Regions from separate parts of the Clostridium novyi NT genome, predicted to be linked through region 3. Evidence: riboswitches for the same ligand, from Rfam matches in the RefSeq annotation. Region 3 holds a riboswitch; each other region holds the start of a gene.
The links. A riboswitch is a leader RNA that binds a small molecule or an ion and turns the genes downstream of it on or off. The one in region 3 is predicted to bind S-adenosylmethionine.
Positions count from the first base shown of each region.

Region 1: it holds a riboswitch for S-adenosylmethionine, as region 3 does, so the genes downstream of both, NT01CX_RS08605 (methionine ABC transporter ATP-binding protein) here and NT01CX_RS01700 (O-acetylhomoserine aminocarboxypropyltransferase/cysteine synthase family protein) in region 3, are expected to answer to the same signal.
Region 2: it holds a riboswitch for S-adenosylmethionine, as region 3 does, so the genes downstream of both, metK (methionine adenosyltransferase) here and NT01CX_RS01700 (O-acetylhomoserine aminocarboxypropyltransferase/cysteine synthase family protein) in region 3, are expected to answer to the same signal.

Region 1 is NC_008593.1:1,831,557-1,842,297, reverse strand. Features, by position in the region: gene NT01CX_RS08620 (Ger(x)C family spore germination C-terminal domain-containing protein) at 1-416, shown strand, start outside; gene NT01CX_RS08615 (methionyl aminopeptidase) at 498-1,364, shown strand; gene NT01CX_RS08610 (aspartate kinase) at 1,564-2,880, shown strand; SAM riboswitch class I at 2,977-3,084, shown strand; gene NT01CX_RS08605 (methionine ABC transporter ATP-binding protein) at 3,157-4,113, shown strand; gene NT01CX_RS08600 (methionine ABC transporter permease) at 4,113-4,751, shown strand; gene NT01CX_RS08595 (MetQ/NlpA family ABC transporter substrate-binding protein) at 4,789-5,607, shown strand; gene NT01CX_RS08590 (branched-chain amino acid transaminase) at 5,767-6,678, shown strand; gene NT01CX_RS08585 (LysR family transcriptional regulator) at 6,754-7,653, shown strand; gene NT01CX_RS08580 (HAD-IB family hydrolase) at 7,713-8,441, opposite strand; gene NT01CX_RS08575 (CvfB family protein) at 8,695-9,531, shown strand; gene NT01CX_RS08570 (serine/threonine protein kinase) at 9,697-10,215, shown strand; gene NT01CX_RS08565 (serine/threonine protein kinase) at 10,341-10,741, shown strand, end outside.
Region 2 is NC_008593.1:2,202,295-2,213,035, reverse strand. Features, by position in the region: gene NT01CX_RS10270 (YwmB family TATA-box binding protein) at 1-301, shown strand, start outside; gene murA (UDP-N-acetylglucosamine 1-carboxyvinyltransferase) at 332-1,591, shown strand; gene spoIID (stage II sporulation protein D) at 1,754-2,782, shown strand; gene NT01CX_RS10255 (M23 family metallopeptidase) at 2,958-3,722, shown strand; gene spoIIID (sporulation transcriptional regulator SpoIIID) at 3,859-4,113, shown strand; gene NT01CX_RS10245 (rod shape-determining protein) at 4,249-5,280, shown strand; gene yyaC (spore protease YyaC) at 5,337-5,879, opposite strand; gene NT01CX_RS10235 (tRNA 2-thiocytidine(32) synthetase TtcA) at 5,984-6,703, opposite strand; tRNA gene NT01CX_RS10230 (tRNA-Thr) at 6,956-7,031, shown strand; tRNA gene NT01CX_RS10225 (tRNA-Tyr) at 7,036-7,120, shown strand; tRNA gene NT01CX_RS10220 (tRNA-Val) at 7,130-7,205, shown strand; tRNA gene NT01CX_RS10215 (tRNA-Tyr) at 7,246-7,330, shown strand; SAM riboswitch class I at 7,496-7,600, shown strand; gene metK (methionine adenosyltransferase) at 7,671-8,846, shown strand; gene NT01CX_RS10205 (SF1B family DNA helicase RecD2) at 8,967-10,741, shown strand, end outside.
Region 3 is NC_008593.1:310,305-321,045, forward strand. Features, by position in the region: gene NT01CX_RS01670 (electron transfer flavoprotein subunit alpha/FixB family protein) at 1-570, opposite strand, end outside; gene NT01CX_RS01675 (electron transfer flavoprotein subunit beta/FixA family protein) at 583-1,377, opposite strand; gene NT01CX_RS01680 (FAD-binding oxidoreductase) at 1,386-2,954, opposite strand; gene NT01CX_RS01685 (sensor histidine kinase) at 3,171-4,832, shown strand; gene NT01CX_RS01690 (dihydrofolate reductase) at 4,861-5,373, opposite strand; gene NT01CX_RS01695 (DUF441 domain-containing protein) at 5,419-5,880, opposite strand; SAM riboswitch class I at 5,996-6,107, shown strand; gene NT01CX_RS01700 (O-acetylhomoserine aminocarboxypropyltransferase/cysteine synthase family protein) at 6,200-7,477, shown strand; gene metA (homoserine O-acetyltransferase MetA) at 7,496-8,404, shown strand; one part of gene NT01CX_RS01710 (IS1182-like element ISCno1 family transposase) at 8,547-8,824, opposite strand; one part of gene NT01CX_RS01710 (IS1182-like element ISCno1 family transposase) at 8,824-9,985, opposite strand; gene NT01CX_RS01715 (MarR family winged helix-turn-helix transcriptional regulator) at 10,490-10,741, shown strand, end outside.

The DNA.
Region 1 (10,741 bases), 1.0 Mb from region 3:
GGGTATCAGGAATTGTACATATAGAAGATAAAGATGGTCACAATACTAATCTTGATGGCATAAGTAGGAAAAAAGTAACTTGTAAAAAAGAAGGAGATAAATATAAATTTGATATAAATATACTTTTAGAAAGTGACATTATAGAAAATGAAATATATAAGGGAGTAACAAACAATCCAAATATCACAAAAAAGATAGAGAAAGATGCAGAAGAAGTAGTAAAAAGAGCCTCTGAAAAATTTATCACTAAAATGAAACAAGAGATTAAAGTTGATTGCTTGGAACTTGGAAAAGTTGCAGCGGCAAAGTATGGAAGAAAAACAGATATAGATTGGAACAAAGTTGTATGTGAATCTGAAATAAATGTAAATGTTAAAGTAAAATTAAGAAGAGTTGGAAGAGGTATGCTTAGATAAAAACTTCTATAAAATTGTTAAATATGAATAAAGTGATATAATTATATTAAAACAAATTAAAATATTATAGAAGGTGAATAAATGACTAAATTATCAAGAAATGATAAGTGCTGGTGCGGAAGTGGAAAAAAATACAAAAACTGTCATCTGTCTATGGATGAAAAATTAAGTGATTTAGAACTTAAAGGACTTATAGCCCCTCCAAGAAACCTTATAAAAACTCAAGAACAAATAGAAGGTATTAGAAAGAGTTGTCAGGTTACTAAAAAGGTTTTAGATATGGTAGCAGAAAGAATAAAAGAAGGTGTAACTACAGATGAAATCAATACATGGGTTCATGAGTATACACTAGAACTTGGAGCAGAACCAGCTCCACTTAACTATATGGGATATCCTAAAAGTGTGTGTATATCAATAAATGAAGTAGTATGCCATGGTATACCTAGTGACAGACCTTTAAAAAATGGAGATATAGTAAATGTAGATGTAACTAGTAGATTAAATGGTTATTATGGAGATGCTAGTAGAATGTTTATAATTGGTGATGCATCAAGTGAAGCCGTAAAACTAGTTGAAACTGCTAAAGAATGTTTAGATATAGGAATTAAACAGGTTAAACCATATTCTTGTACTGGAGATATTGGATATGCAATTGAAAAGTTAGCTAAGGAAAGAGGATATTCAGTAGTTCGTGAATTTGGTGGTCATGGTGTTGGAGTGGATTTCCATGAAGAACCTTTTATAGATCACTGCGGTATGAAGGATACTGGAATGGTATTAGTTCCAGGAATGACATTTACAATTGAACCTATGATAAATGAGGGAACTTGGAAATGTAAAGTTTTAGAGGATGAATGGACAGCTGTTACAGAAGATGGCAAATTAACAGCGCAATGGGAACATACTATTTTAGTAACAGAAGATGGTGTAGAAATATTAACTGAATAATTTCTAAAAATTAAAAGTCAATAATTAAAGTTTTTAAACAAACTGTAATATTAATATAAAGTATTAATATTACAGTTTTTTCTTCGAAATATTGTATTTTTATGATAATTTACAAAAAAATATTGAAAAAATCTCAATTTGTGATAAGATATTATGAATATATGCTATTAATGAATAAATTAAATTGGGGTGTTAAAATATGAATGATATTATAGTAGCTAAGTTTGGGGGCAGTTCATTAGCCAGTGCAGAACAATTTAGAAAGGTTAAGAAAATTGTTATGGAGGATAGTAACAGAAAGTATGTAGTTCCTTCAGCACCTGGAAAAAGAGATGACAATGATTATAAAATAACAGATCTTTTATATTTATGTCATGCTCACGTTGAGAATAGAATTTCTTTTGATGATGTCTTTAAAATTATTGAAGAAAGATATAAAGAAATAGTAAAGGAGTTAGGCTTATCAATAGATATAAATTTTCACTTAGTAAATATGAAAAAGATAATCTCACAAGGGGTAAGTGTTGATTATACAGTAAGTAGAGGCGAATATTTAAATGGTATAATACTTGCTAATTTTTTAGGGTATGAATTTGTAGATGCAGCTGAAATCATTGCATTTGATAAATATGGATGTTTTGATTCTGATAAAACTAAGGAATTAATTTCAAACAATTTAAAGAATATTGAAAGAGCTGTTATACCAGGATTTTATGGGGCTATGCCAAATGGAGATATAAAAACTTTTTCAAGAGGTGGATCAGACATTACAGGAGCTATAGTAGCAAAGGATGTTAAAGCTAAGTTATATGAAAACTGGACTGATGTTTCAGGATTTTTAATGGCAGATCCAAGAGTTGTGGATAATCCTAAGCCTATTGAAAAAATTACATATAAAGAGCTTAGAGAACTTGCGTATATGGGAGCATCCGTATTGCATGAAGAAGCTATATTCCCAGCTAAAGAAGGAAATATACCTATAAACATAAAAAATACAAATAGACCACAAGACAAGGGAACTTTAATAGTAAATGAAGTAAACTATAAAAATGGTGGAGGAAGAATTACTGGTATTGCAGGCAGAAAAGATTTTACAACAATTGTTATACAAAAAACTTATATGAATGCTGAAATTGGATTTGGTAGAAGATTACTTTCTGCATTGGAAACATATGGTATTTCTTTTGAACATATGCCATCTGGAATAGATACAATATCTATTGTAATAGATGATGCACAACTTGATAATAAGTTAGATAAGTTACTAGAAGAAATAAAAAGACAATGCAATCCAGATTCTATACATGTAATACCTAACATGGCCCTAATCGCCACAGTTGGAATGGGCATGGCAAAAGCAGTAGGTACATCTGAAAAAATATTCTCAGCTCTTGCTAAAAGTCATGTAAATATAGGAATGATAGACCAAGGTTCTAGTGAAATAAATATTATAATTGGTGTAGATGCAAAAGATTTTGAAACAGCTATAAAGTCTATTTATGAGGCATTTGAATAATTTATAGATATTTTTAAAAATTAAGGCTATTGACAAAAGAGGCATAAAATATTATAATAAATAACAGTTTAAAGAGAAAATTAAAAAAATTAATAAGTCTTATCAAGAGAGGTGGAGGGACTGGCCCTATGAAACCCGGCAACCAGTATACATTTTTAGTGTACAATGGTGCTAAATCCTGCAGTGTAAACTGAAAGATGAGGATAAGTAGGAAATTTATATGACCTAAGGATATCCTTAGGTCTTTATTTTTTAAATAAATTAGGGGGTGTTCAAATGATAGAAATAAAAAGTTTGGAGAAATATTTTGGAGATATTAAAGTTTTAGATGATATAAATCTTCATATACAACAGGGAGAAATATATGGAATAGTGGGTTACAGTGGGGCTGGAAAATCTACACTTCTAAGATGTATAAATGGTCTTGAAATATATAATTTTGGAAATGTTATAGTGGATGAAAAAGAAGTAAAAAGCTTAAATGAAAAAGAACTTAGGGAGTTTAGAAAAAATATAGGAATGGTATTTCAAAACTTTAGCTTATTAAGCAGAAAAAATGTTTGGAAGAATGTAGCCCTTCCTATGGAAACTTGGGGATATAAAAAAGAAGATATAAATAAAAGAGTAAAAGAACTTTTAGAATTAGTTGGACTTTATGATAAAGCTAATAGTATGCCAAAGGAATTAAGTGGTGGACAAAAACAAAGGGTTGCCATTGCAAGAGCATTAACTTTGAATCCTAAAATTCTCCTTTGTGATGAGGCTACATCAGCATTAGATCCTAAAACAACAAAGTCTATATTAGAGCTTCTAAAAGAAATAAATAAAAAACTTGGGATTACTATTGTAATAGTAACTCACCAAATGGAAGTTATAAAGGAAGTTTGTACTAAGGTTGCAGTAATGGAAAAAGGAAAATTAGTACAATCAGGGGATGTGGATAAGCTATTCTTAAACCCAACAAAGCAAATGAAAAAGCTTTTAGGAGAGGAAGAAGTACTTCCGGAGGAAGGAATAAATATAAAGATATTTTTTCCAAAAGAATTAAGTCAAAACTCAATAATTACATCCATGGCAAGAGAACTTCAAATGGATTTTTCAATTGTTTGGGGAAAACTTGAAAAGTTTAATAAAGGAGTTTTAGGAAGCTTGGTTATAAATATTAAAGAAGAACAAAGAGATCAGGTGTTTAATTACCTTGGAAATCAAGACATTCATTGGGAGGTGTTATAATGTCAGATATATTATTACCAGCACTTTTAGAAACATTATATATGGTTTTAATATCTACGGCTTTAGCTATAGTAGTAGGATTTATACCAGCAATTATCATGATTATTACATATAAAGATGGACTTAAACCTAATGAAGCTGTATACAAAGTTTTAGATGTTATTGTAAATGTATTAAGGTCTTTTCCTTTTATAATTTTAATGATAGTGTTGATACCTTTAACTAGATTTATAGTTGGAAAATCAACAGGAACAACAGCAGCTATTGTGCCACTAACTATAGGATGTGCGCCATTTGTAACAAGAATTATAGAGTCATCACTTAAAGAAGTAGACAAGGGAGTTGTTGAAGCTGCAAAGTCTTTTGGAGCTAGTACATTTCAAATAGTATTTAAAGTAATGTTAAAAGAAGCGTTACCATCAATTGTATCTGGAATGACATTAACACTTATAAGTATGGTTGGTTTCTCTGCTATGGCAGGTGTAATTGGCGCAGGTGGACTTGGTGCTGTAGCTATGAACTATGGATATTATGCTTTTAAAAATGATGTTTTGATAGTTACAGTAATAGTTTTAATAGTTTTAGTTCAAGCGCTACAAAGTATAGGAACATTTATATATAAGAGAGTAACAAAATAAATTTAATATATAAACAATATTTAGGGGGTAAATAAATATGAAAAGAAGAATATTATCAGTATTACTTGCAAGTACAGTAATTTTAGGGGCAGTTTCATTAGTTGGTTGTGGAGATAAAAAATCAGCTGAGAATAATGGCAAAAAGACTACAATAGTTGTAGGGGCATCTCCAAAGCCACATAAAGAAATATTAGAAAAGGTAAAACCTATTTTAGAGAAAAAGGGATATAAATTAGAAATCAAAGAATTTACAGACTATGTAATACCAAATACTGCTCTTGAAGAAGGGGAAATAGATGCAAACTTCTATCAACATCTTCCTTATTTAGAACAATTCAATAAGGAAAAGGGAACTCATTTAACATCTGTAGCAAAAATACATTTAGAGCCTATGGGTATCTATTCTAAGAAAGTGAAGGATGTTAAAGAAATAAAAAATGGTGCTACAATTTCAGTTCCCAATGATCCAACTAATGAATCAAGAGCTTTAAGATTATTAGAAAAACAAGGATTATTAAAGTTTAAAGAAGGAGAACTTATTACTAAACTTGATATTACTGAAAATCCTAAAAACATAAAGATACAAGAAATAGAAGCAGCACAACTTCCAAGAACATTATCTGATGTAGATGCATCTGTAATAAATACTAACTATGCATTACCAGGTGGATTAGATCCTCTAAAGGATGCTCTTGCACAAGAAGATAAAGATTCTCCTTATGCTAATATTATTGCTGTAAAAGAGGATAACAAAGATAAGGATTATATAAAAGCGTTAAAGGAAGCTGTAAATTCTGAAGAAATAAAGAAATTTATAGAAGAGGAATATAAAGGAGCAATAATTCCATCATTTTAATTTAACATTATACAAAAAAACTGTCGAAGTAAATTCGACAGTTTTTTCAATATTAGCATAAAATTGACATGAAAAAGCTGTAATGCTATAATTAAAAAAATTCTGTAAATTTTAATTTGTAGAATTTTAAGACATCAATTGTTATAAGGAGGATAAGCGATGAGGGATTCGTATGTATTCTATCAGGGCGATATTGTTAAGGAGGATACAGTAAGTATAGGTATAAGATCTAAAGCTTTTAATTATGGACTTGGATGTTTTGAAGGGATCAGAGCTTATTTAAATGAGGAAAATAATGAACTTTATGTATTTAGAATGAAGGAACATTATGAAAGATTGCTTCAATCTTGTAAAACCTTGAACATAAAAATACCTTATACTGTAGAAGAACTTATGGATATAACTGTGGAATTGCTTAGAAAAAATAATCTAAAAACCACAACTTACATAAGACCCGTAGCATATAAAGCCGGAGAATCTATAGCAACAACATTAATGGACAATGATGATCGTTTTTTAATTTATTGTAATCCTATGGGAGGATACACAGATAAGAAGGAGCTTAAAGCTGCAGTTACGTCTTGGATGAGAGTTGAAGACAACATGTTACCACCGAGAACAAAAGCTACAGCAGCATATTTAAATTCTGGACTTGCTTCACTAGAAGTTCTAAGAAAAGGATATGATGAAGCTATATTCTTAACAAGAAATGGACATGTATCAGAAGGAACAGCTGAAAATATCTTCATGGTTAGAAAAGGGCAATTAGTAACACCGCCACCTTCAGATAATATATTAGAAGGAATAACTAGAGATACTATAATGATACTTGCCAGAGAAGAACTTGGCCTTGATGTTGTTGAAAGAAGTATAACAAGAACAGAACTTTATTCAGCAGAAGAGTTATTCTTTTGTGGAACAGCAATGGGGGTAGCTCCAATTATTGAGGTGGATGATAGAATTATAGGTAATGGAAATGCGGGAAATGTAACAGAAAAATTGAGAAAGTTATACTCTGATATTTCGCAATGTAAAAATCCAAAATATTCTAAATTTTGCACCAGGATATGAGATTATGTAATAATAAAAAGTGATATTTATTGATAATATATATTTAAATTTATAATTTTAGATTAGGAGAATAAGATGTTAGATAATAAGTTAATTACATTTTTGACATTAGCAAGAGTTAAAAATTACACAAAAACGGCGGAAATACTTAATTTAACTCAACCAGCTGTTTCTCAACATATAAAGTTTTTAGAAGAGGCATATGGAATAAAATTTATAAAAAAACAAGGCAAAAATATATTTCTTACAGAAGAGGGAGAAGAATTTTTAGCTTATGCAAAGGAAGTAAGTCGTCAAGAAAAAATCTTATGTCAAAAATTAAAAAATAAGTTTTCTTTAGAAAGAAAATATAATGTAGGAGCAACTTTGACTATAGGAGGATATGTACTTCCACAGGTTCTTGGTAAATTTAAAGAAAGTTATCCTAGTATAGATATTATTCTTAATGTATTTAATACTGATATAATACTAGAAAAGATTTTAAAAGATGAAATTCAATTAGGACTTATAGAAGGACCTTTTGATAAAAGCAAATTTAAGCATATAAAGTTAAAAGAAGATGAGCTTGTTTTAGCTATATCAAAGGATCATCCTTTTTCAAGTATGGAATTTGTCACATTAGAAGAAGTGTTAAATGGAAAACTTATTTTAAGAGAATATGGTTCAGGAACTAGAAAACATTTTGAAAGTGAAATTAAAAGACACGGATTCACTCCTAAAGATTTAAATATATATATGGAAGTAGGAAGTATAGATGCTATAAAAGCTTTAGTTGAAGCGAATTTAGGATACACTATAATATCTAAAGAAGCTATAAAAAGAGAGTGCAGTTTAGGTGTTATAAAAACTATGCCTATTAAGGATCGTACTTTAAAAAGCATAAAATTTTATAGGGAGTTTAACTTTGTATATAGAGATGAAATATTAAGTGACTATTTAAAACATTTTATAGATTTTTGTTTAAAAAACGTATAGAAAAGTTTTAAGACTGTTAATAAAGTATATTATTAGCAGTCTTTTTATTTATATAAATATTATAGTATATTAAGTGATTCTGGATTTAATTTATATACTACATCCTTTCTTTCAACTATAATCTTTACTTTTTCTCTTACTAAAGGATCACTTGTAACAGCGTTTATAAGTTCACGAGTAGGATTTATAGCTCTAGGGTTGCCAACAGATTTAAACATGGAAAAATCTCCTAAAGTATCACCATATGCATAACTTTTACTTAAGTCTATATTATATTTTTCAACAAAATTATTTATAGCCTTTTGCTTATTTACTCTATCCCACATAGGAATTATAGCTCCAGTATATTTTTGGTTTTCGTCCAATATATAATCTGTTCCTATATAATCATCAAATCCATGCTTTATTGCCATTTCACGAACAAGTTCTACAGGACTTCCTGAGATAGTTATAAGTTTATGACCTTGTGCTTTATGCCAAGCTATCATATCTCGTGTATAGGTATAAACACGATCCCCTTTAGACTCAATAACTTTTCTAGCGATAAATTCTACTTGAGTTCTGTGAAGACCTTTTATAGCCTCTATATAAATATCGGCCATTTTTATAAGGTAATCATCATAGTTACCTATTCTCTTATCCCACTTAACATAATAGTGTCTAACTTCATTGTACCAACGATCAGGTTCTATAAATTCTGATGTTATAAATTTTTTAAAAATCTCAGTAATTAAACCTTCTCTATATAATGTGCCGTCAATATCAAAGAATGCTGCAGTTGTTTTCATATCATATCCCCCTTTACATAGTTTATACTTATTATATCCTATAAGATAGGAGCTTAAAAGTGAAAACATTAAACACATATTTAAGGGTAAAATATTATTAGAACATAGACTTTTAGCAAAATTCTTGCTATAAACAGTAATGTAGATTAAAATAGAATTTAAGCCAAATATTAATAATAAAATAAAAACTACAAAAAATAAATTATATAAACTCAAATATTATATAATTATAAATAGAAAAGGTGGATAATAAATGATAGAAATAGGAAAAATACAAACTTTAAAGGTATCAAATATAGCCAAAATAGGGGCTTATTTAGATGCAGGAACAGGAGAACAAAACGATAATATTCTTCTTCCAAATAATCAATTGCCAGAAAGTATAGAGGAAGGAGATGAAGTTGAGGTATTTGTATATAGAGATTCTGAAGATAGACTAATTGCCACAAGAAAAACTCCTTTAGTACAGGCAGGAGAATTAGCTATTTTAGAAGTTAAGGATACAACAAGAATAGGAGCATTTTTAGATATAGGTCTTGAACGTGACGTATTACTTCCTTTTAAGGAACAAAAGTACAAAGTTCTTCCTGGGAAAAAATATTTAGTAGGACTTTATATAGATAAAAGTGGAAGATTAACTGCAACAACTTATGTATCTAAATTTTTATCTTCTGATAGTCCATATAAAAAGGGAGAATGGGTTAAAGGAACTATATATTCAATAAACAAAGAAATAGGAGCATTGGTTGCAGTTGATAACAAGTATAAGGGATTAATTCCAAGAAGTGAAGTTTATAAAGAATTAAAAGTTGGAGATTCTGTAGAGTGTAGAATAATAAGAGTAAGAGATGATGGAAAGCTTGACCTTGGAACAAGAGAAGTTGCTTATAAACAAATGGATAGCGATTCTGAAATGATACTAGAAAAATTAAAAAAATATGATGGATTTATGTCTCTAAACGATAAAAGTAATCCTGAAGAAATAAAAGATAGATTAAAAATAAGTAAGGCTGCTTTTAAAAGAGCAGTAGGTAGACTTCTTAAAGAAGGAAAAATAGTTCAAACAGAAAAAGGAATAAAGTTAAAATAAAGTCTTAAATATAAAGGAAATTATGAACGCTATTAGTGTCATAATTTCCTTTTTTATTATATGTTCATGTCACCTAAAATGATAATTTAAATACTATATTACTATGAGAGGGTATATAAGCAATAACATATAGAGGTGGTAAACATAATTAAAAAATATTTTGGAGTGGATATAAAAAAGTGCGAGTTTTTAGGTAAAGGAAGAGAAGGTAGTGTATATAAAACGGATGACAATTATGTTATAAAATTGTTTAAAAATAAAAGAAATTGTATAGATGAATATAACATACTAAAAAGAATGGAAGGAAGTAAATATTTTCCTAAAACATTAAAGAGAAAAGGTAAAGTTTTAATGAGAGAATATGTTTATGGAATACCACTAAAAGAATATATAAGAGAAAATGGAATGCCTCGAGAAATATCTTATAATTTAGTTGGTTTATTAGAAGAATTTAAGAATAGTGGATTTACTAGAATTGATATGTCTATAAGACATATTTATGTTCAAGAAGATTATAGATTAAAGATTATAGATCCAAGAAAAGCTTATATAAAAGTTGAAAAATTTCCTAGGATTTTGCTAAGAGAATTAGAAGAAGAGAATGTATTAGATGAATTTATAAAAGCTGCACTAGATATAAAACCAGAGGTTGTAACTAGGTGGATAAAAAAATTAAATTCATAAATTTAATTTTTTTATTAAAGATTTCAATAACGAGTGTATTTATAACATTAAATAATGTATAATACACCAACTGGTGTATTATACATATTATGATTATAAGAATTAATACAATTAAAGGTGTTAATATGAATAAAGATTATGAAAACAATTGTGGTCTGGATTTAAGTGGATGTAAGTTTTTGGGGGAAGGACATCATGGAAAAGTTTTTTTAATGGAGGACGGAAAGGTTATAAAAATATGCACAACCGTAAGAAGTTGTAAATCAGAGTATCTTATATTAAAAAAAGTAAATGGGTCAAAATACTTTCCTAAAGTATACAAGTATGAATACTTATATATGATAAGAGATTATGTTGGCGGGGAATGTATGAGGGATTATATAAAAACCCATGGACTTAGTAAAGTTTTAGCACTGAATGTTATTAACTTACTGGAAGAGTTTAAAAGATTAAAATTTACAAAAATAGATATACGGTGTAAAGATATTTTTGTGCAAGAAAAAGAAAATGTTATGGTTATTGATCC
Region 2 (10,741 bases), 660 kb from region 3:
AAACATAGAAAATAAGATATCAGAAGAAGAAAACATAAATTATCAATATTTAAAAGCTAAATTACCTAAATGCAATTTAAATAAAGTAAATGAAAACCTAATAGGATTACTAAAAAGTAAAGGGGCTAAAAATATTGATTCTATAGAGATAAATAATGGATTTACTACTTGTGCATATACTCGTCAATATAAACCTAAGAAAATTAATGGTAAATTGATGGATTTTAATTATGCATTAAGTAATTATTCTTCAGGAGAATATATTACAATCGGAACTCCTGAAATAATTACAACCTACTAGCTAAGCAACAATGAAATGGAGAGGATATAAGTGGAAAAGATATTAATAAAAGGTGGTAAAAAGCTTAGAGGGGAAGTTAATATAAGTTCAGCTAAAAATGCTATTCTTCCAATAATAGCAGCTAGTATATTATGTGCAGATAAATGCACAATAAAAAATACTCCTATGTTAAATGATGTATTTGTAATAAGTGATGTACTAAGAGATTTAAATGCTGATATACACATAAATTGTAAAGATAATGTAATGACAATAGATACTAAAAATGTTATAGATAAAGAACCTAATAGTGAACTTGTAAGAAAAATGAGAGCATCATTTCTTATTATGGGTCCTATGATTGCTAGATTCGGAAAGTTTAGATTATCATTGCCTGGAGGATGTAATATAGGTACTAGACCTATTGATTTGCACTTAAAGGGATTTTCGGCACTAGGAGCAACAATAAATGTTGGACATGGCTATGTAGAAGCCTCAGCAGATAAATTAGTAGGAAATAAGATATATTTAGATTTTCCATCAGTAGGTGCTACGGAAAATATAATGATGGCATCGGTATTTGCAGAAGGACAAACGATAATAGAAAATCCAGCAGGAGAGCCTGAAATACAAGATTTAGCGAATTTTTTAAATGCTATGGGAGCTAAAGTAAAAGGTGCGGGAACTGATAGAATTATAATAGATGGAGTTAAAGAATTAAAAGGAACAGAGTATACTCCTATTCCAGATAGAATTGAAGCTGGAACATTTATGGTTGCTGCAGCAATAACAAAAAGTAAAATAAAATTAAATCATGTAAACATTGCTCATTTAAATCCTATTATAGCTAAGTTAGATGAAATAGGAGTTGGTATTGAAAAGCACAACAATAGCATAATTGTAAATGGAGATAATAACTTAAAACCAGCAGATATAAAGACAATGCCATATCCAGGATTTCCAACAGATATGCAAGCACAAGTAATGAGCCTTTTATGTACAATAGAAGGTACTAGTGTTATAACTGAAACTATTTTTGAAAATAGATTTATGCATGTTTGTGAGCTTAAGAGAATGGGAGCAAACATAAAAATAGATGGAAGGTGTGCAGTTATTGAGGGGGTGAACAAGTTAACAGGGTGTGAAGTTAAAGCAACTGATTTAAGGGCAGGAGCAGCATTAATATTAGCTGGACTTGCGGCAGAAGGATGTACAAAGATAGGAAATATATATCATGTGGACAGAGGATATGTAAATATAGAAAACAAACTTTTAGGATTAGGTGCGGATGTAAAGAGAATACAGGAATAGAAGAATAATTTTTTAATAGTTATAGACTGTGAGTTTATTTATAAATAGAGTATAAATTCGCAGTCTATTTTTATATAAAATTTTAATAATCAGTAATATATGAGTTGTAGATTTAATACAAATATACTAATCTTGCGAAATTTAAAGATAAGGAGAAACTTAATGAAAAAGGTTATTTTAAGTATAGTATTAGTTATAGTATTTATCATGGGGCTTTCAGTGTTTATAGTAGGGGTAGGAACTCATGAGGAAAGTTCAAATACAAATAAAAAGTATGTTCCTAAGGCTGAAAGTAAGATAAAGTCTAGTTACAGTAAAGATGAATTAAAAATGAAGGTGTACATAACAAAAAAGAAGACTATAGATTCAATTGACCTTGAGGACTATGTTAAGGGAGTTGTATCAGCGGAAATGCCAGTAGAATTTCCATTAGAAGCATTAAAATCTCAAGCAGTTGCAGCTAGAACATATGCCCTAGCACACAAAGAAGCTTTTGGTGCAGGAAATGCGCCTAAAGCTCATGGGGGAGACGTAAATGATACTACTGATTTTCAAGTTTTCATGTATAAAGATGAAAGGCTTAAAATGTGGCCTAAAAGTAAAAGAAAAGAATTCTGGGACAAAATTACACAGGCTGTAAAAGAAACAGAGGGTGAAGTTTTATCTTATGATGGAGAATTGGTCATGAGTCCCTATTACTTTTCTACAAGTGGTGGTAAAACAGAAGATGCAGTAAATGTATTTAATAAAGAAATACCATATTTAAAAAGTGTTGATAGTCCTGGAGAGGAAAAAGCACATAAATATATTTCAAGTAAAACAGTTAATTGTGATTATGCAGCTGATAAATTAAATAGTTGGAATTCAAGTTGTAATGTAAAATCAAAAAAATTAAAAAATCAAATAAGCATATTAGAAAAAAGTAAAGCAGGAACTGTAATGAAGATTAAGATTGGGGAAAAAACTATAAGTGGAAGTAAGTTTAGAAGTATTATGGGATTAAATTCATCTAATTTTGATATAGCATTTAAAAATAATAATATGATTATAACTTGTAGAGGATATGGACATGGGGTTGGAATGAGTCAATGGGGCAGTAAAGCTATGGCAAACAAGGGATATGACTATAATGAGATTTTAAAGCATTATTACAAAGGGACTGATGTAATAAAATTAAATGTTAAAAAATAAATAGTATATAGGTTGGATAAGTTTTGGGTTATTGGTAAGAATCATTACTAATAACCTTTTTTATATACATAAAATCGAAATATGTCTAAAAGTAATGGAAAAAGAGGAAAAATTTTTAATAAAAAAATGTATTTTTTATTTGCTAACGGACAAACTACAAAAAGGAGGTGTTTTTATGGAAAACAAGGATAATAAAAAAAGTTTTACTAATTTTTTAAAGAAACAAGGCTTTTATATAGCTCTATTTGTTTGTTTAACTGTATTAGCTGTAGTTACAGCAATAACAGCAAGCAATACTAAAGAAGCTAGAAAGGTTGCCAAAAATGAAGCTACTAATAATGTACAGCAAAAACAAAATCAAAAGATGAACTCAAAAACAAAGGATGCTCTATTACAAGAAGATAAAAAGATAGATAACGCTGTTGAGGTAAAAAATAATTCAAAACAAAAGAAAAATGTTGCAAATAATTCAAAAAAAGAAGTTTCAGTTTCTAAAGTATCACAAACTAATTTCATAAAACCAGTTGAAGGAAAGGTTGCTATGAAATATTCAGAAACACCAGTATGGTGGGAAACTTCAAAATCATATAGACCAAACTTTGGAATAAACATAAATGCAAAAGTAGGTACAGCTGTAAAAGCTATTGCAGATGGAAAAGTTAAAAAGGTAGATAACAATGGTTCTTTTGGAACAACAGTAGTTATTTATCACCCAGAAAGCGGAAAAACTAGTGTCTATGGAAATTTAGATAAAAAACTAAAGGTTAAAAAAGGCGACAAAGTAACACAAGGACAAGAAATAGGATCAATTGGAAAGACTTCCTTAAGAGGTATGTCACAAGAAGTAGGTAGTGATTTCTTACATCTTGAAATACTTAAAAAAGCAGATGGAGATCCTCAATTTGCAAGTGAAAATCCAGAAAAATATATAAAATATTAATTTATCTTAAGTACACATTTAAAAGCCATTTTCCGAGTCTATTCGGAAGATGGCTAAATAATAAGTAGACATAGTAATTTAAAAGAAAATAAATGCATATTTATAAATATATAAGGTTAAGGAGGTAGCAATTACTTTGAAAGATTACATTGAAGAAAGAGTGCTAGAAGTCGCAAAGTATATAATCGAATCTAAAGCTACAATAAGGAAAACAGCTAAAGTTTTTGGCGTAAGTAAAAGTACGATACACAAAGATATGACTGAAAGATTACCTAAAATAAATCCACAAGTAGCCAAAGAGGCTAAGGATGTGTTAGATTTAAATAAATCAGAGAGACATATAAGAGGTGGAAAAGCCACTAGAATGAAATATAAAACATTAGAAGGTTAAAAAAAATCCTGTTTTTATGCGAAATATAAGTAATTTTATGTAATCCTATGGAATAAATCAACATAAACGTATATAATAAGTATAGATAATGTCATAGAGTAGAATATATAGCAAAGAGCAGGAGTGAAAATTGGAATGTTTTTCAGAATGAGTACAGATATGGGGATAGATTTAGGTACAGCCACAGTACTAGTTTATATTAAAGGAAAAGGAATTGTATTACAAGAACCATCAGTTGTCGCTATTGATAGAAATAAAAACAAGGTTTTAGCAGTTGGAGAAGAAGCAAGACAAATGATAGGAAGAACACCAGGAAATATAGTAGCTATTCGTCCTTTGAAGGATGGAGTTATATCTGATTATGATATAACTGAAAGAATGTTAAAACATTTTATTAGAAAAGCATGTGGAAAGAAAAAAGTAGGAGCTCCAAGGGTTGTTATATGTGTTCCATGTGAAGCTACAGAGGTGGAAAAAAGAGCTGTAAAAGATGCAGCAGTAAATGCTGGAGCTAAAAAAGTGTTCTTAATAGAAGAACCTTTAGCGGCTGCTATTGGATCTGGTCTTGATATAACTAAGGCAAGTGGTAATATGGTTATTGATATTGGTGGAGGAACTACTGATATTGCGGTAATCTCATTAGGCGGTATGGTTGTTAGAAATTCAATTAAAATTGCCGGAGATAATTTTGATGAAGATATAATAAAATACATAAGAAAAAAACACAAGCTTATGATAGGCGAAAGAACAGCGGAACAATTAAAAATAAACATAGGTACTGCATTTAAGAGAGAAGAAAATGCAACAATGGATATCAAGGGAAGAGATTTGGTTACTGGTCTTCCTAAGAATTTAACAATAACATCAGAAGAGATGAGAGAAGCTCTAAGTGAATCTGTTAATGCTATTGCAGAATGCACTCACTCAGTACTAGAAAAAACTCCACCAGAACTTGCAGCTGATATAGCTGATAAAGGTATTGTTATGACTGGTGGCGGAGCTTTATTACATGGTTTAGATAAATTAATTGAACAAGTAACAAAAGTTCCTGTATCTGTTGCAGAAGAATCTGTTTCATCAGTGGCACTTGGTACTGGAAATGTACTAAAGTTCTTAGATAAAATAGATGCATCTTATAAAGGAAGAGATATAAACTTAATAGATTAATCTATACTTAATATAAAACGCCCTATAATTTTATTATAGGGCGTTTTATATTCCACTCAATCATTATATCTATTTTTTAGCTGATAAAGATAATATGCATGTATTAAAGAATGTACAATAACTTTTGACATATTAACAATAAGATCTAATCTTATATTTCTATTGGTAAATAGTTCATTAGAATCGCTAGAATCTACAATACCTATTATGGAGGTTTTACCTACGTTAGGAAGTGATTTTCCAACACCTTTTCCAGGGTGAATAGGGGATGTTCTAGCTTGAATTTCTCCTATATTTTTTTCGTTACCTAAACAAGCATCTATGCCTATTATATTGCAATTTGGATATAAATGTTTTATTTCTTTTAATTTTTTATCTATGTTTAAAGCATGTATTGGATTAGAAATTGTTCCGTACACTTTTAGAGGAAAGTTTTTAAGAGTTAACATAGTACCTACTAAAGGTCCTAGACAATCCCCTATACATCTATCTGTACCAATACATACAATAATAGTATCTTCGTTAATGTAATCTTTAAAAAAATAGGCTATTTCATAATAAGATAAATTATCATCATAGTGAACTCGAACTTTATTCAAAAGCCACACCTCCTTGATAATTTATATGTAAGGCTTTTAAACATTATGAAAGTCAAAAAGAAAAAGGTTGAATTTGTATCAACCTTTTATTGTAAAAGAAAAATTTATTTAATTTTTTTATGCCATATATTAAGTTGCTCTATATTTGAAAGTGAATTAAGAAGATTATTTTTTAATCCTGGTATATCTTTTTCAAGAGAATATGTAAGATCCTTCATATATTCTCTTTTAGTAAACCCATTTGCAGGACAAGGGTTTTCAACTATAGGTATATTAGAGTTCTTAATAAATGTTTTTATGTTTTGTTCATCAATGTAAATCATAGGTCTTATTATATGAAGATCTGTACGGCTTAAATATGTGTCAGGTGAAAATGTATTTATACGACCTTCATAGAACATGGACATAAGTAAAGTTTCAATAGCGTCATTTTTATGATGTCCTAAAGCTACTTTATTACAGCCAAGTTTTTTAGCATGATCATTTAGAGAACCTCTTCTTAAATTTGCACATAAAGAGCAAGGGTTAGATTCTTTTCTTATATCAAAAACTATTTCCTTGATTTTAGTTTTAAATAAATAATATGGAACATTTAATTCTTTACAAATTCTTATCATTTCAGAAAAGTCTGCCCCAGCACCTGGATCTAAAGTGATTGCTATTAGCTCAAAAGGTTCTGGAGAAAATCTTTTGTATGCGTTAAGTAAATATAATAAAGTTATGCTATCCTTACCACCGGATAAACCTACAGCTATTTTGTCACCAGCTTGAATTAAATCAAAATCGACTACAGCTCTACGTAGTCTGCTTAATAATTTTTGCATATGTATCCTCCAAATTAAATGAAATTATGAACCTTATTATAATATAGTAAACTACACAAATAAAGAGGGGAAAATATGAATATTTAAAATCAAATACATGAGTAAAAATGAGAATAATGGTGAAAAATGAATAAAATAAAAGAAAATCTGTTTAAATAGATAAAAATGACGTTTGAAATAAATTAAATATCAATGTATACTAATATTCGTTGGCGCGGGGAAGTGTCAACGAGAAAACAAAAGATAAAGTAAGCTGGCATGGCTCAACTGGTAGAGCAACTGACTTGTAATCAGTAGGTTCCGGGTTCAAGTCCTGGTGCCAGCACCAACAAGGAGGAATTCCCGAGTGGCCAAAGGGGGCAGACTGTAAATCTGTTGCGTTTCGCTTCGATGGTTCGAATCCATCTTCCTCCACCATTTATAAATGGGCGCATAGCTCAGCTGGGAGAGCATCTGCCTTACAAGCAGGGGGTCACAGGTTCGAGCCCTGTTGTGCCCACCATTTATAAAACAGTTGGCATAGATATTTCAAAACTAAATATGGAGGAATTCCCGAGTGGCCAAAGGGGGCAGACTGTAAATCTGTTGCGTTTCGCTTCGATGGTTCGAATCCATCTTCCTCCACCATCTAAGAGACATTAATATGTCTCTTATTTTATTTTGCATTAAAATATATATTATAAATTTGTATTAGTTTGTTATTATAACTTACAAATAACAGTATACTATTATTGACATAGTAATGTGTATATGTTAATATTAAATTCGAAAATTCAATATTGGATAAGTAACATCTTATCAAGAGAGGTGGAGGGAATGGCCCTATGAAGCCCGGCAACCAGTATATAAATAAATACTAAGGTGCTAATTCCTGCAGTATAATCTGCAAGATAAGAATTTAAAGTGATTAAACAACCTCTTCTTTTAAATTCTAAGAAGAGGTTTTATTTTTGGGAGGTATATATAAATGAGAAGATTATTTACTTCGGAGTCCGTTACAGAAGGACATCCAGATAAAATGTGCGACCAAATTTCTGATGCTATATTAGATGCTATATTAAAAAATGACCCAAATGGAAGAGTTGCTTGTGAAACAGCAGTAACTACAGGAATGGTTATGGTTATGGGAGAAATATCAACTAATTGTTATGTTGATATTCCTAAAGTTGTAAGAGAAGTTATTTCAGATATCGGATATACAAGAGCAAAATATGGCTTTGATGCAGAAACTTGTTCTGTATTAACATCTATAGATGAACAATCACAAGATATAGCTATGGGTGTTGATGAAGCTTTAGAATCAAGACAAGGACAAAAAGACGATGTAGAAGCAATTGGTGCTGGAGACCAAGGTATAATGTTTGGTTTTGCTACAAACGAAACAAAAGAATATATGCCACTACCAATTAACATGGCTCATAAACTTTCAAGAAAATTAGCTGAAGTTAGAAAGAATGGTACATTAGCATATTTAAGACCAGATGGTAAAACTCAAGTTACAGTTGAATACGAAGATAACAAACCAGTTAGAATAGATGCAGTAGTTGTATCTACACAACATGATCCAGAAGTTACTCAAGAACAAATTCAAAAGGATATTATGGAACATGTAATAAAGACTGTTGTACCTAATGAATGGTTAGATGACGAAACAAAATATTACATTAACCCAACAGGAAGATTTGTAATAGGTGGACCTCATGGAGATACAGGTCTTACAGGAAGAAAAATAATAGTTGATACATACGGCGGATCAGGAAGACACGGCGGTGGTGCTTTCTCTGGAAAAGACCCAACAAAGGTTGATAGATCAGCAGCTTATGCAGCAAGATGGGTTGCTAAAAACTTAGTTGCAGCAGGTGTTGCAGATAAGATCGAAATAGGTCTTGCTTATGCTATAGGAGTTGCTCGTCCAGTATCACTTTTAGTAAATACTTTTGGTACAGAAAAAATTGAAGATAGCAAAATAGTAGATATCGTAAATAAAGTTTTCGATTTAAGACCAGGAGCAATTATTAGAGATTTAGAATTAAAGAGACCAATATACAGGCAAACAGCTGCATACGGTCACTTTGGTAGAACTGATGTAGAACTTCCATGGGAACAATTAAATAAAGTTGACGAAATAAAAAAATACATCTAATTATATAAATGATTATAGAAAGACCAATGCCGAGTAGGTATTGGTCTTTTATTAGTTGAGAATAATATAGCTATATCTTATAATTAATTTAAATGAATTAAGTTTAGGAGAGGGTTTGCTATGACTGAGTTAAATGGAACTGTAGAAGGTATAGTATTTAAAAATGAAGAAAATGGTTATGTAGTAGCTCATGTAAAATCTAATAAAAAGAGAATAACTATAACAGGGTGTATACCATATGTAATGGAAGGTCAAAATCTAAAATTACAGGGTCAGTGGGTTAATCATCCTCACTTTGGACAGCAATTTAAAGTTACATCTTGCGAAGAAATAGTTCCAAATTCTTTAGAAGGAATAGAAAAATACTTATCTTCAGGTATTATATCAGGAATAGGACCTGTAACTGCGAAAAAAATAGTAGAACATTTTGGAGAAAAAACACTAGATGTATTAGATGAAGATATTGAAAAACTTAAAGAGATTGATGGGATAGGTACAAAAAAGATTGAAACCATAGCTAAATCATACTCAAAACAAAGAGAAGTAAGAAACATAATGGTGTTTTTACAGACTTATGGAGTAACAGCAAAGCAGTGTGTAAAGATACATAAAAAATATGGTCATGATTCTATTGCAGTTGTGAAACAAAATCCTTATACACTAACGGAAGATATATCAGGAATAGGATTTAAGACAGCAGATAAAATAGCCAGAAGCTTAGGGATTGAATCCAATTCACCTTTTAGAATTCAATGTGGTATAAAGTACATAGTAAATCAATTTTGTGGTATGGGAAATACATGTATGCCATTAGAAAAGTTATTAAAGCAATCAGTAGATGTGCTTGGGGTTAATGAAGAAGAAATTATGAATAACATTCAAGAGACAGTATTAAATGGAAAATTAAAAATTGAGACTATAAATAATGAAGAATATGTATTTACAATGCCTTATTATTACTGTGAATTGTCTGTTACAAGTAAAATATTGACTTTAAGCACAAGTGATTATGGAAAGTTAAATATAGATGTAGATGATAAAATACAAGAGTTCGAAAAAGATAATAATATAAGCTTTGCGCCTACTCAAATACAAGCTATAAAGGGTGCATTTGAAGGTGGAATTGAGATAATAACAGGGGGACCTGGTACGGGAAAAACCACTATAATAAAATGTATTACAGAGATATTTGAAAATGCCTCTATGACTGTATTTATGGCAGCTCCAACAGGAAGAGCAGCTAAAAGAATGAGTGAAGCTACAGGAAGAGAATCTAAAACAATACATAGATTATTAGAACTTGGATTTAGTGATGATGATAATATGGAATTTCTAAAAACAGAAGAATCGCCACTTCAATGTGATGTTGTAATAGTAGATGAAGCCTCAATGATAGATATACTGCTTATGAATAATCTCCTAAAGGCTATACCTATGGGAACTAGACTTATAATTGTGGGAGACGCAGATCAGTTACCGTCAGTTGGACCTGGAAATGTTCTTCGTGATCTAATAGAGAGTAAATGTATAAATGTAGTTAGATTAAGAGATATATTTAGGCAGGCTGAGGAAAGCATGATTGTAGTTAATGCACATAAAATAAACAATGGTGAAATGCCTATACTAAATAAAAAAGGAAAGGATTTTTATTTTTTAAACTCTCAAGAGTCGGACAAAATATTAGATACATTGGTGGGACTTATAGATAAAAGACTTCCTAACTTTAATCAAAATTGGAACAAAATAAAGGATATCCAAATACTATCTCCTATGAGAAAGGGACTTTTAGGAATAGAAAATTTAAATTTGAGACTTCAAGAAGTATTAAATCCTAAAGCTAAAGATAAAGACGAATTGGAATTTAGAGATGTAACATTTAGAGTTGGAGACAAGGT
Region 3 (10,741 bases):
AATTGTGCAATCTGCTGTAAGTCCTGTATTTAATTTAGATGCTATTCTTGGTGCAAGAGAACGACCATATGATGTAGCACCTAGCAATACTATTTCAGGTTTATTATCTTCTATAAGTTTAGATATAGCTAAGGAATATTTTTCGTCACTATAATTAGCGAACTCAGGATTGTCTATACAATATACAATGTCAGCACCATATGCTATTAAATCCTTGCAACTTTTATCTAAATTTTCTCCTAGTATGATTGCTGAAACTTTTGTATTTAAATCATTAGATAGTTCTTTTGCTTTACCTAAAAGTTCAAATACAACATCTTCAATTATGCCATTTTTATGTTCTGCAAATACAAAAATTCCAGTGTAAGATGATATATCAACATTTGTAACCGTATCTTTTTTTAGTTCTATAGCATTAAATTTACATACATTTATGCAAGAACCACAAAGAGTGCAGTTATCTTTAATAATAGCTTTTTTATTTTCAATTTCTATAGCCCCAAAAGGACAAGTATTTGCACAAATTTTACATCCTACACATTTGTCCTTTAATATAGTTATACTACTCATATAAGTTACCTCCTATTTTGAAACTGATAGCCCCATAGATAATAATTTATCCACTAATTTATCAGCTTGTTCATCTGGATTTCCCTCTATAATTTCGCTGGTTATATCGTACTCAGGTATAAATGTTTTTACTACTTGAGTTGGAGAACCGTTTAAACCTGTTAAGGTAGTGTCAGCATTTATATCATTTGCAGTTAGCATAGTAACTTTTTTATCAAATGATTCTCTTAAATTTTTTATAGATGGAAGTCTAGGAACATTTATATCTTCTACAACAGTAATTAAAGCTGGAAGGGTAGATTCTATTATTTCATAACCATTTTCTATAAGTCTTTTACATCTTATATATCCATCTTTTAGTTCTTGAATTTCACTTACATATGTTATATATGGGATATTTAGCTTACCAGCAAGACTTGGACCTACTTGTGCGGTGTCTCCATCTGTAGCTTGTTTACCACATATTATAAGATCATAATCATTTATATATTTAATTCCCATGGAAAGCGTATAGGCTGTAGCAAGAGAATCAGCACCAGCAAAAGCTCTATCACTTAAAAGATAAGCTTCATCTACTCCAAGGGACATAGCTTCTTTTAATAAAATTGAGGTATCAGGAATTCCCATACTTAGTCCAGTAACTTTACTATTAAATTTATCTTTTATTCTAAGAGCTTCTTCTATGGCAAAGGTGTCAAATGGATTTATAATTGATTTTATACCTTCTCTAATAATGGTGTTGGTTTCTTTATTCATCTTTACTTCAGTAGTTCCAGGAACTTGTTTAATACATACAATTACGTTCATTTTATCACCTACTCCTCAAAAAGATTTCCGCAATTTAATCTATTATAAGGGTCAAATAAAAGTTTTAAAGATTTCATTTCTTTTAGCCCTGAGATACCTACCATTTGCTTAAATAAAGAAGTTTTTAGTTTACCTACACCATGTTCAGCAGAGATAGTTCCTCCCATAGAAACAATTTTTTCTGCCCAAGAATTGTAAAGTTCTTTTCCTTTTCTATAATCATCCATATTTTTAGGAATTATGTTTACATGAAGATGATTATCTCCTATATGTCCAAAAATAACTGATTCTAAATTAGAATCTTCTAATGTTTTATTGTATAATTTCATAACTTCTTTTAGTTTTGAGTTAGGAACTGCCATATCTGTACCAAGCTTTGTAAGAGAAGGATATTCCTTTCTTATCTCATCTATAAGAAGATTTACGGATTCTGGAATAGCATGTCTAAAGAAATGAAGTTGTTCTTCTGATTGTGCATTTGTAGCAACCCAGGTGTTAGCTTCATCTCCACCACAATTTTCCATTAGTTTTCCTACTTTAAGAAGTGTATCTAGATTTTTATTATTGTTTATATCATGATATTCACTGTATATTGCTGTATGAAAATTTTCAGGTAAATCCAGAAGTTTCTCAAAAGCTGGATTTTTTTCTTTTTCTTTTCTTATCAAGTTTAAAGCGTTATTATTAAAAAATTCTATAGCTGCAGGATTTAAATTTTCTCGAAGAGATTCAACGAAGTTTAAAGATTTTTCCTCAGAATCGAAGAATGCTGTTACGCCATATATTGATTTAGGTTTTTTTAAAAGTTTTAGCTGAATTTCTGTAATAATTCCAAGAGTTCCTTCAGAACCTATGAAAAGATCTATTAAATCCATGTTTTCCATTGAATAATATCCTGAAGCGTTTTTAACTTTTGGCATAAAGTATTTAGGAATATATCCTTCAATAACCTGTCCAGAATCTGTAGTTATTGAAAATTTGCCATTTTTTATTTTGCTTTCCCCACGCTTAATAGAAAAGGTATCTCCATTGACTAAGACAACTTTTAATCCTTCTACGTAATTTCTAGTTGAACCATATTTAAAGGAACATGCTCCAGAAGCATTACATGCAACCATTCCACCTATAGCAGCTGTTGATTCTGTAGGATCAGGAGAAAAGAAAAATTCATCTGAAGATTGAAATTGTTTTAGTGAATTTAAGGAATTTTCATCCCAATTTTTAGTGTCAAAATTTTTAGCTTGTAAGGTATTTCTTAGTTTACACAGTATAACACCTGGTTCAACTGTAACTAAAAAAGTATTTAAATTTTTGTCATAACTTAGAGATTTTATATTGTCCATTTTACTCAAATTTAGTATATGACCATTTTTAGGTACTGCACCAGCGGTAATGCCTGTACGTGCCCCTTGTACGGTTACTGGTGTTTTAGTATTATTTAGGTATAACAGTATATCTTTTATTTCCTGTTCGTTTTTAGGAAATGAAATAGATTCTGCTGAACCAATTTTTCGGGATTCATCTCGAAGATAATCTTGATGTTCCTTACGCAACTTTTTTATGAGAATATTTCCCATTTGAAATTTCCCCCTTTTTGTAGTAATTTAAATATTAAAATAAACCAAAATGGTAATAAAAATACAATTTGAAATTAAGTATAACTTAATTTCATTATTTTTAAAAGTTTTATGGAAATATTTATATAATTTTTTTAAAAAATAATGGCAATTATTATAAAATAATTAATATTTTATTCGAGTATTGTTTTATCTAGGATTTTAAGGAGACTTAATATGTATAGAAGTGATAAAGATATAGTTAACGAAAGACAGTTTTTAGATGAAGATGGACTATTTTATAAGAATTTAATGAAAATATTACCGGATGCAATATTTTTAGAGAAAAATGAAAAGTTTATATTTGCAAATGATGAGGCAATTAAACTTTTAGGTGGAATAGATAAGAAGGATATTTTGGGAAAAAGTGTAATGGAATTTTTAGATGAAAAATTTCAAAAAACTGAAGAAGAATTATATGGAGAGACCGTAGAAAGTGATAAAGAAGCTACAAGGGAAAAAAGAATTGTAAAACTAAATGGAGAAGTTATAGATGTTGAAGTAAAGTCTATGTATTTTTCACCAGAAGAAAGTTATGAAGATAAAATCAAGATAGTAATAGTTAGAGATATAACTAAAAGAAAAAAATATGAAAAGGCATTGAAAGAAAGTGAGTGTTTACACAGAAAACTTACGGAATTACTTCCAATGGCTGTGTGTATTTATGATTATGGTAAGATAGAATTTGCAAATAAAAAGTGTGCAGATATTCTTGGAGTAAAAGATAAGGATGAACTAATAAATAAAAGTGCTTTTGATTTTATATATGAAAAAAATATAGAGTCTTCAAAAGTACAGTTAAAAAAAATCGAGGATCATGCAGATAAGATATTACCTCCATTTCACAATAGGGCAATTTGCGTAAATGGAAATGTTATAGATATAGAAACTTGGTCTACAACCTTATGTGATGAAACTGGAGTTAAAATTCTCACAGTATTTAGGGATATAACGGAATACTTGCAATTACAAAAAATAAAACAAAAAGCAGAGGAAAATAGAATTCTATTAGAAAAAGAAAGGGAATTTAATAGAATCCGAACAGAGTTTTTTGCAAATTTGTCTCATGAGTTAAAGACACCTTTAAATATAATTTTAGGATCTCAACAATTATTGAGTTTGTATTTACAAAACTTAGATGAGTGTAATGTTAATTCACAAAAAATAAAGCAGAATTTAAAAATATTAAAGCAAAATAGCAATAGATTACTCAGACTTATTAACAATATAATAGATATTACAATAATAAATTCAGGACTTTTTGCAATGAATTTAAAAAACCGAAACATAGTAAGTATAATAGAGGATATAACTCTTTCTGTAGTAGATTATGCTAAAAATAAAGATATAAAAGTTATATTTGATACAGATACTGAAGAGAAAATAACACTTTGTGATGAGGAAAAAATAGAAAGAATAATATTAAACTTATTATCTAATGCTGTTAAATTTACTCCTAAAGGTGGAAAAATAAAAGTTAATATACATGATGATGGAGACAAGTTAAGAATTACTGTAAGGGATAATGGAATAGGAATACCAGAGGATAAAATACATATGATATTTGATAGGTTCACTCAGGTGGATAAATCATTTACTAGAAGTACAGAAGGTAGTGGAATAGGTCTTTATCTAGTTAAAGCTCTAGTTGAGATGCATAATGGAAAGGTAAGTGTAGAAAGCGTATATGGAAAGGGCAGTGAATTTATAATAGATTTACCGGTAAAAGTGGGAGATTATAAAGAGTGTTTTGATGAAAAAGATGATTTTAATACTACTCTAAAAGAAGATAAATTAAAGAAAGCTGAAATTGAATTTTCAGATATATACAATATTTAGTATAAGAAAAGTCTTTGATTATGTTAAATCAAAGACTTTTCTTATTATTAATTCTATTTAATATTAAAAAAGTATGATTGTATACATTTTTTTCATCTGTAATTCCTTGAATTTCTTTTGTTGTATTCCAGTCATATCTATTTATGTTTGGAAAAAAAGTATCTCCAATAAAGTTATGATGGATTTTAGTCATATAAATTTTTTCGGTATATGGAAGTAGTAGAGAAAAAATTTCACCACCACCTATAACAAAATATTCTTTTTTATCATTTATAATTGGTTTTAACATATCTATTTTATTGATAATTTCAACATTGGAATCTTTCATATTAAAATTTTTATTTTTAGTTAAAATTATATGTTTTCTACCAGGGAGTAACGCTTTTAGAGATTGAAAAGTTTTGCGTCCCATAATCATAGTTTTACTTTCAGTCAAAGTAACTTTTTTAAAATATTTTAAATCATTTGGAAGGTGCCATGGGAGAGAATGATCTTTACCTATAACATTGTTTTTTCCAATTGCAACTACAATACTTAACATATATTTTCGCTCCTATACAAAAGTTTTAAATTTATTATATAGTATTTAACAGTTATTTTTAAATATTAAATTAATAATAAATACAACTTCATAGGCGATACCTGATGCAATTAAAGGACCCACGGGAACTCCGCCGAGAAGTGATACACCTACTATAGAGCCAAGAATAATTCCAGTTAAAGTATCTGTACTTCCCTTTAAAAATCCAACTCCTTTTGAAGCTAAAACTGCCACTATAGCTCCACACAAAAAGCAAACAATTCCCTTTAAATTAAATGCGTTTTTTATGTTTTCAGTAAACTCAGGATTTTTAATTATAGGTATAAGCATCCATATCATAAGAAATGTCATTCCTAAATTCATAAAGTGATTTTCCATAAAAGTAATGCATTTTTCTGTATTAAAAAAAGATATGAATAGCATAACTATGGTTGCAATTCCTAGACTTTTATTTTTGCTTATAAAGGATAAAAACATTAATATTAATAAAATAATTTTAGATGACATGATAGATCTCCTAAATATTTCTATAATTTATAATACTAATTTTTTTATGTTTTGCTATTGACACACCCAAAAATGAAGTGTAAAATAGACTTTAAAATTGAATATAAATTGATAAATCTTATCAAGAGTGGTTGAGGGACTGGCCCTATGAAACCCGGCAACAACTAATTTTCATTTAAATTAGTAATGTGCTAATTCCAGCAGGAAATTTTCCTGAAAGATAAGAGGTGTATTTTAGAATATATAATTTAGATTTTATAATCGCTTCTTATTTTTTAAGAAGCGATTTTTTTAATATAAATAAAAAGGGGGAAATAAAATGAATAATTGGAAAAAGGGGACTATATGTATACAAGGAGGATATACTCCAAAGTCTGGGGAACCAAGAGTACTTCCAATATATCAAAGTACAACTTACAAATACAACGATCCGGATGAAGTTGCAGCGTTATTTGATTTAAAAGCTGAGGGTCATATGTATTCAAGAATAAGCAATCCAACTGTAGCTGCTTTTGAAGAGAAGATAGCAGCACTTGAAGGGGGCGTTGGTGCTTTAGCTGTAGCATCAGGTCAATCAGCAAGTACACTCTCAATATTAAACGTGTGTAAAAGTGGGGAACATGTTGTTGCTGCATCAACTTTATATGGAGGGACATATTCACTATTTTCAACAACATTAAAGAAATTTGGTATAGACGTAACTTTTGTAGATCCTGAAGCTACAGAAGAAGAAATTTTAAAAAATTGCAGAGAAAATACTAAAGCTGTTTTTGGAGAAACAATAGGAAATCCGGGATTAAACGTATTAGATTTTGAGAAGTTTTCAAATGTAGCAAAAAAGATTAAAGCACCTTTTATTGTTGATAACACAATAGCAACACCGTATCTTTGTAATCCACTAAAACTAGGGGCAAATGTAGTTGTACATTCAGCTACCAAGTATATAGATGGTCATGCAACAACTGTAGGTGGAGTTATTATAGATGGGGGAAATTTTGATTGGAATAATGGTAGATTTCCTGATTTTACTGAACCAGATCCAAGTTATCACGGTATTAAATATACTGAAACTTTTGGAGATAGTGCTTATATTGTAAAGGCAAGAGTTCAACTTTTAAGGGATTTAGGAGTTTGTACTAGTCCATTTAATGCTTTTTTATTTAGTCTTGGTCTTGAAACACTACATCTTAGAATGGAAAGACATAGCGATAATGCTATAAAACTTGGTAGATTTTTAGAAAAACATAGTAAAGTTAGTTGGGTAAGTTATCCACTACTTGAAAGCCATTCAACTTATGAAACTGCAAAAAAATATCTGCCAAAGGGAGCTAGTGGAATTTTAACATTTGGAGTTAAAGGTGGAGTTGAAGCTGGAAAACAATTTATAAGAAATCTTAAATTAGCTGCACTTGTTGTACATTTAGGAGATGCTAGAACTTCCGTACTTCATCCAGCAAGTACAACACATAGACAACTTACAGAAGAAGAACAATTATCAGCAGGGGTTACTCCTGATTTAATAAGAGTATCTGTTGGAATTGAGGATATAGAGGATATAATAGAAGATTTCGACCAAGCATTAAATAACATTAAGTAATGAAAGGACGGGATAAGAATGCCTATAATAATACCTGAAAATTTACCAGCAAGTAATACTCTTACTGGAGAGAATATATTTGTTATGCATGAGGCTAGAGCATTAAGTCAAGATATAAGACCGTTGAAAATACTGATTTTAAACTTAATGCCACAAAAGATCCAAACAGAAACTCAACTTTTAAGACTGCTTGGAAATACTCCATTGCAAGTGGATGTAAGATTACTACACATAGAATCTCATGAATCTAAAAATACATCAAAAGAGCATTTACTTAGATTTTATGAAACTTTTGATGATGTAAAAGATGAAAAATTTGATGGAATGATAATAACAGGCGCTCCAGTTGAAACTTTAGAATATGAAGAAGTTGATTACTGGGAAGAACTAAAGAGAATAATGGAGTTTTCAGTTACAAATGTAACATCTACATTACACATATGTTGGGGCGCGCAAGCAGGATTATATTATCATTATGGAATACCTAAACATAGATTAAAAAAGAAAATGTTTGGAGTATTTAAACATACATTAAATAAAGATGGAGTAAAACTATTAAGAGGATTTGATAACGAGTTTTATGTACCACATTCAAGACATACAGAAGTTTTAAGAGAAGATATACTTAAAATTCCAGAACTTAAAATTTTATCAGAGTCAGAGGAATCAGGTTTATATATAGTAGCAACAAAAGAGGCTAAACAAATATTTGTAATGGGACATTCAGAATATGACCCTGGTAGCTTGAAGTGGGAATATGATAGAGACAGTGCAAAGGGAATGGATATTGATGTTCCTAAAAATTATTATCCAAATGATGATCCAACAAAAGAACCTATTGTAAGATGGAGATCTCATGCTAATTTACTATTTTCAAATTGGCTAAATTATTATGTATATCAAGAAACACCATATGAACATAAATAAGTATTATAGGGTATTATAATGTATAAAAAATTAGTGGGGGCTATTTTTAAAAATATATTATAAAGAAATTAAAAGGGTAAGCTTTTTATTAAAGCTTACCCTCAGATTGTTCAAAAAGCCCCCAACAATTGGGGGCTTTTGTTTACGCCAAAATTCTTTTATGCGATAGCATTCGAAAAATATTTATTATGTATGTTAATTTGGAATAAATTTGAATTAATGTACACAAAAAATAATGCGATAGCACCATGGCTATCTTTTTCATATTCTGAACTGCCGCTGTAAGTAGGCACTGCTCAGAAACATTTTTAATTCCTCGCATGCGACAATAACGTAGCCCATGTAATTCTTTTGAATCAGCAAAGCTACGCTCAATCTTTTCTTTACGTCGTTTGTAAATACTTTTACCTTTTTCTGTTTAGTAAAGCTAAAAATTTGATCTTTATAGTCTTCCCAAACATGACGACGTATAGTTCTATTAATGGATTTATCAGATGTTAAGCAATTATTTTTATATTTGCAATAAGCACAATGCTCCGCATTACTTAAATATTCTTTATAACCTTCCCTCGTAGTAGTTCTATATTTTAAAAAGCAATTATTAATACACACATATCCATCTAATTCTTTAACATACTGAAATCTATATTTTGTATATTTTCCTTTAACATGGGGTCCTAAACGGAACCCAAAAACACCTTGATAATTTTTGTCTGAAATTTGTTTACAAATAGGATTCGTAGAATATCCGGCATCTGCTACTAAATATTTTGTATTAAAATTAAACTTTTCTATTTGAGTTTCTATTCTTTTAACATAAGGATCTACATCGTTTATATTCCCGGGAGTAACATGAACGTCTGTTATAATATTATACTTTCCGTCAACAGTTCTATGATCTAAATAAAAAAAGCCTTTAGGTTTTCCATCTCTAACCATATATCCACTGTCTGGATCAGTTGTACTTACTTTTATTTCCTTAGTTTCAGCTATTTTAGTCTTTTTTTTTAGAGGCTTTTTATTATGATTAATTCTATCTTTATTAATGTCATTCTCTAATTCATCAAAGTATTCCTTTGTGGATTTAGTTATTTCTTTTTTAATAAATTTATGTTTATTAGCGTTAGCTTTTAAGTGAGTAGAATCAGTATATAGAATTTTGCCATCAACCAAGTTTCTATTAATAGCTTGAAATACAATATTATCAAATATTTCTTGATGTATATTTGTATTACTAAATCTTTTTGTTCTATTCTGGCTTATAGTGGAATGACTTGGTATTTTATCAGTAAGTCCATATCCTAAAAACCATCTGTAAGCTACATTTACCTGGATTTCTTTTACAAGCTGACGCTCTGAACGTATACCGAATAGGTATCCTATAAAAAGCATTTTAAATAATACAACTGGATCCACTGATGGTCTGCCATTATCAGCACAATATAAATCCTTAGTTAAATCTCTTATAAATGAAAAGTCTATGTATTTATCTATCTTTCTAAGTATGTGATTTTCAGGTACTAAATTTTCTATATAAACTAGTTCTAATTGATTTTGTTTTCTTTCATTATTAGTAAGCATTTTTCCTCCGTAGGAGCCCTAACGGGCTAAAAGATTTATTGTTCTAAAATATATATTCTACATAAACACTAAAAATCCTTTTTGTAATAAATGTAAAAAGGCTGTTGACAAATTATGTTTATCAACAGCCTGAGGGTAAGCTTTTTATTAAAGCTTACCCTTTTACACAGTTTTGACAACTTAAAGTTGCCAATGCCTAGAGGTTTAGGCATTAATTTATTTTTAATGGGGGAATTATGAATAATGTTTGTATCAAGTACAACTTATTAAAGATTATAAACAAAATAAAAAATTTTAAACATGATATTTAAAAAAATTTAAAAATAAAAATACTACTTTTAAATATAAAAGATGATAATGATTACATGAAAAAAAAGTTGTATATTTAGTTGCATATGCAACTAAGTTAAGATATACTATAAAAATAGTTGTGTATGCAACTAATTGTTTGTGGGGGAGTGAGAAAAAATTCATAATTTAAGTAGAGAGCCTTTAGGAAAATATATTTCGCAATTATATAGAAAAAGTAGTTCGGTATTAAGCAAAAAATTTAGTAAGTATGGTATAGGTTATGGTCAATATATGTTTCTTATTGTGCTATATAAACAAGATGGAATAAATCAAGAAGAAATCTCTGAAAGGTTAAATATATATAAGGGAACTACTGCAAGAGCTATAAAGAAGTTAGAGGAAGCTGGATTTGTAAAAAGATGTAGAGATGAAAAAGATAAAAGAGCATATAAAGTGTATTTAACA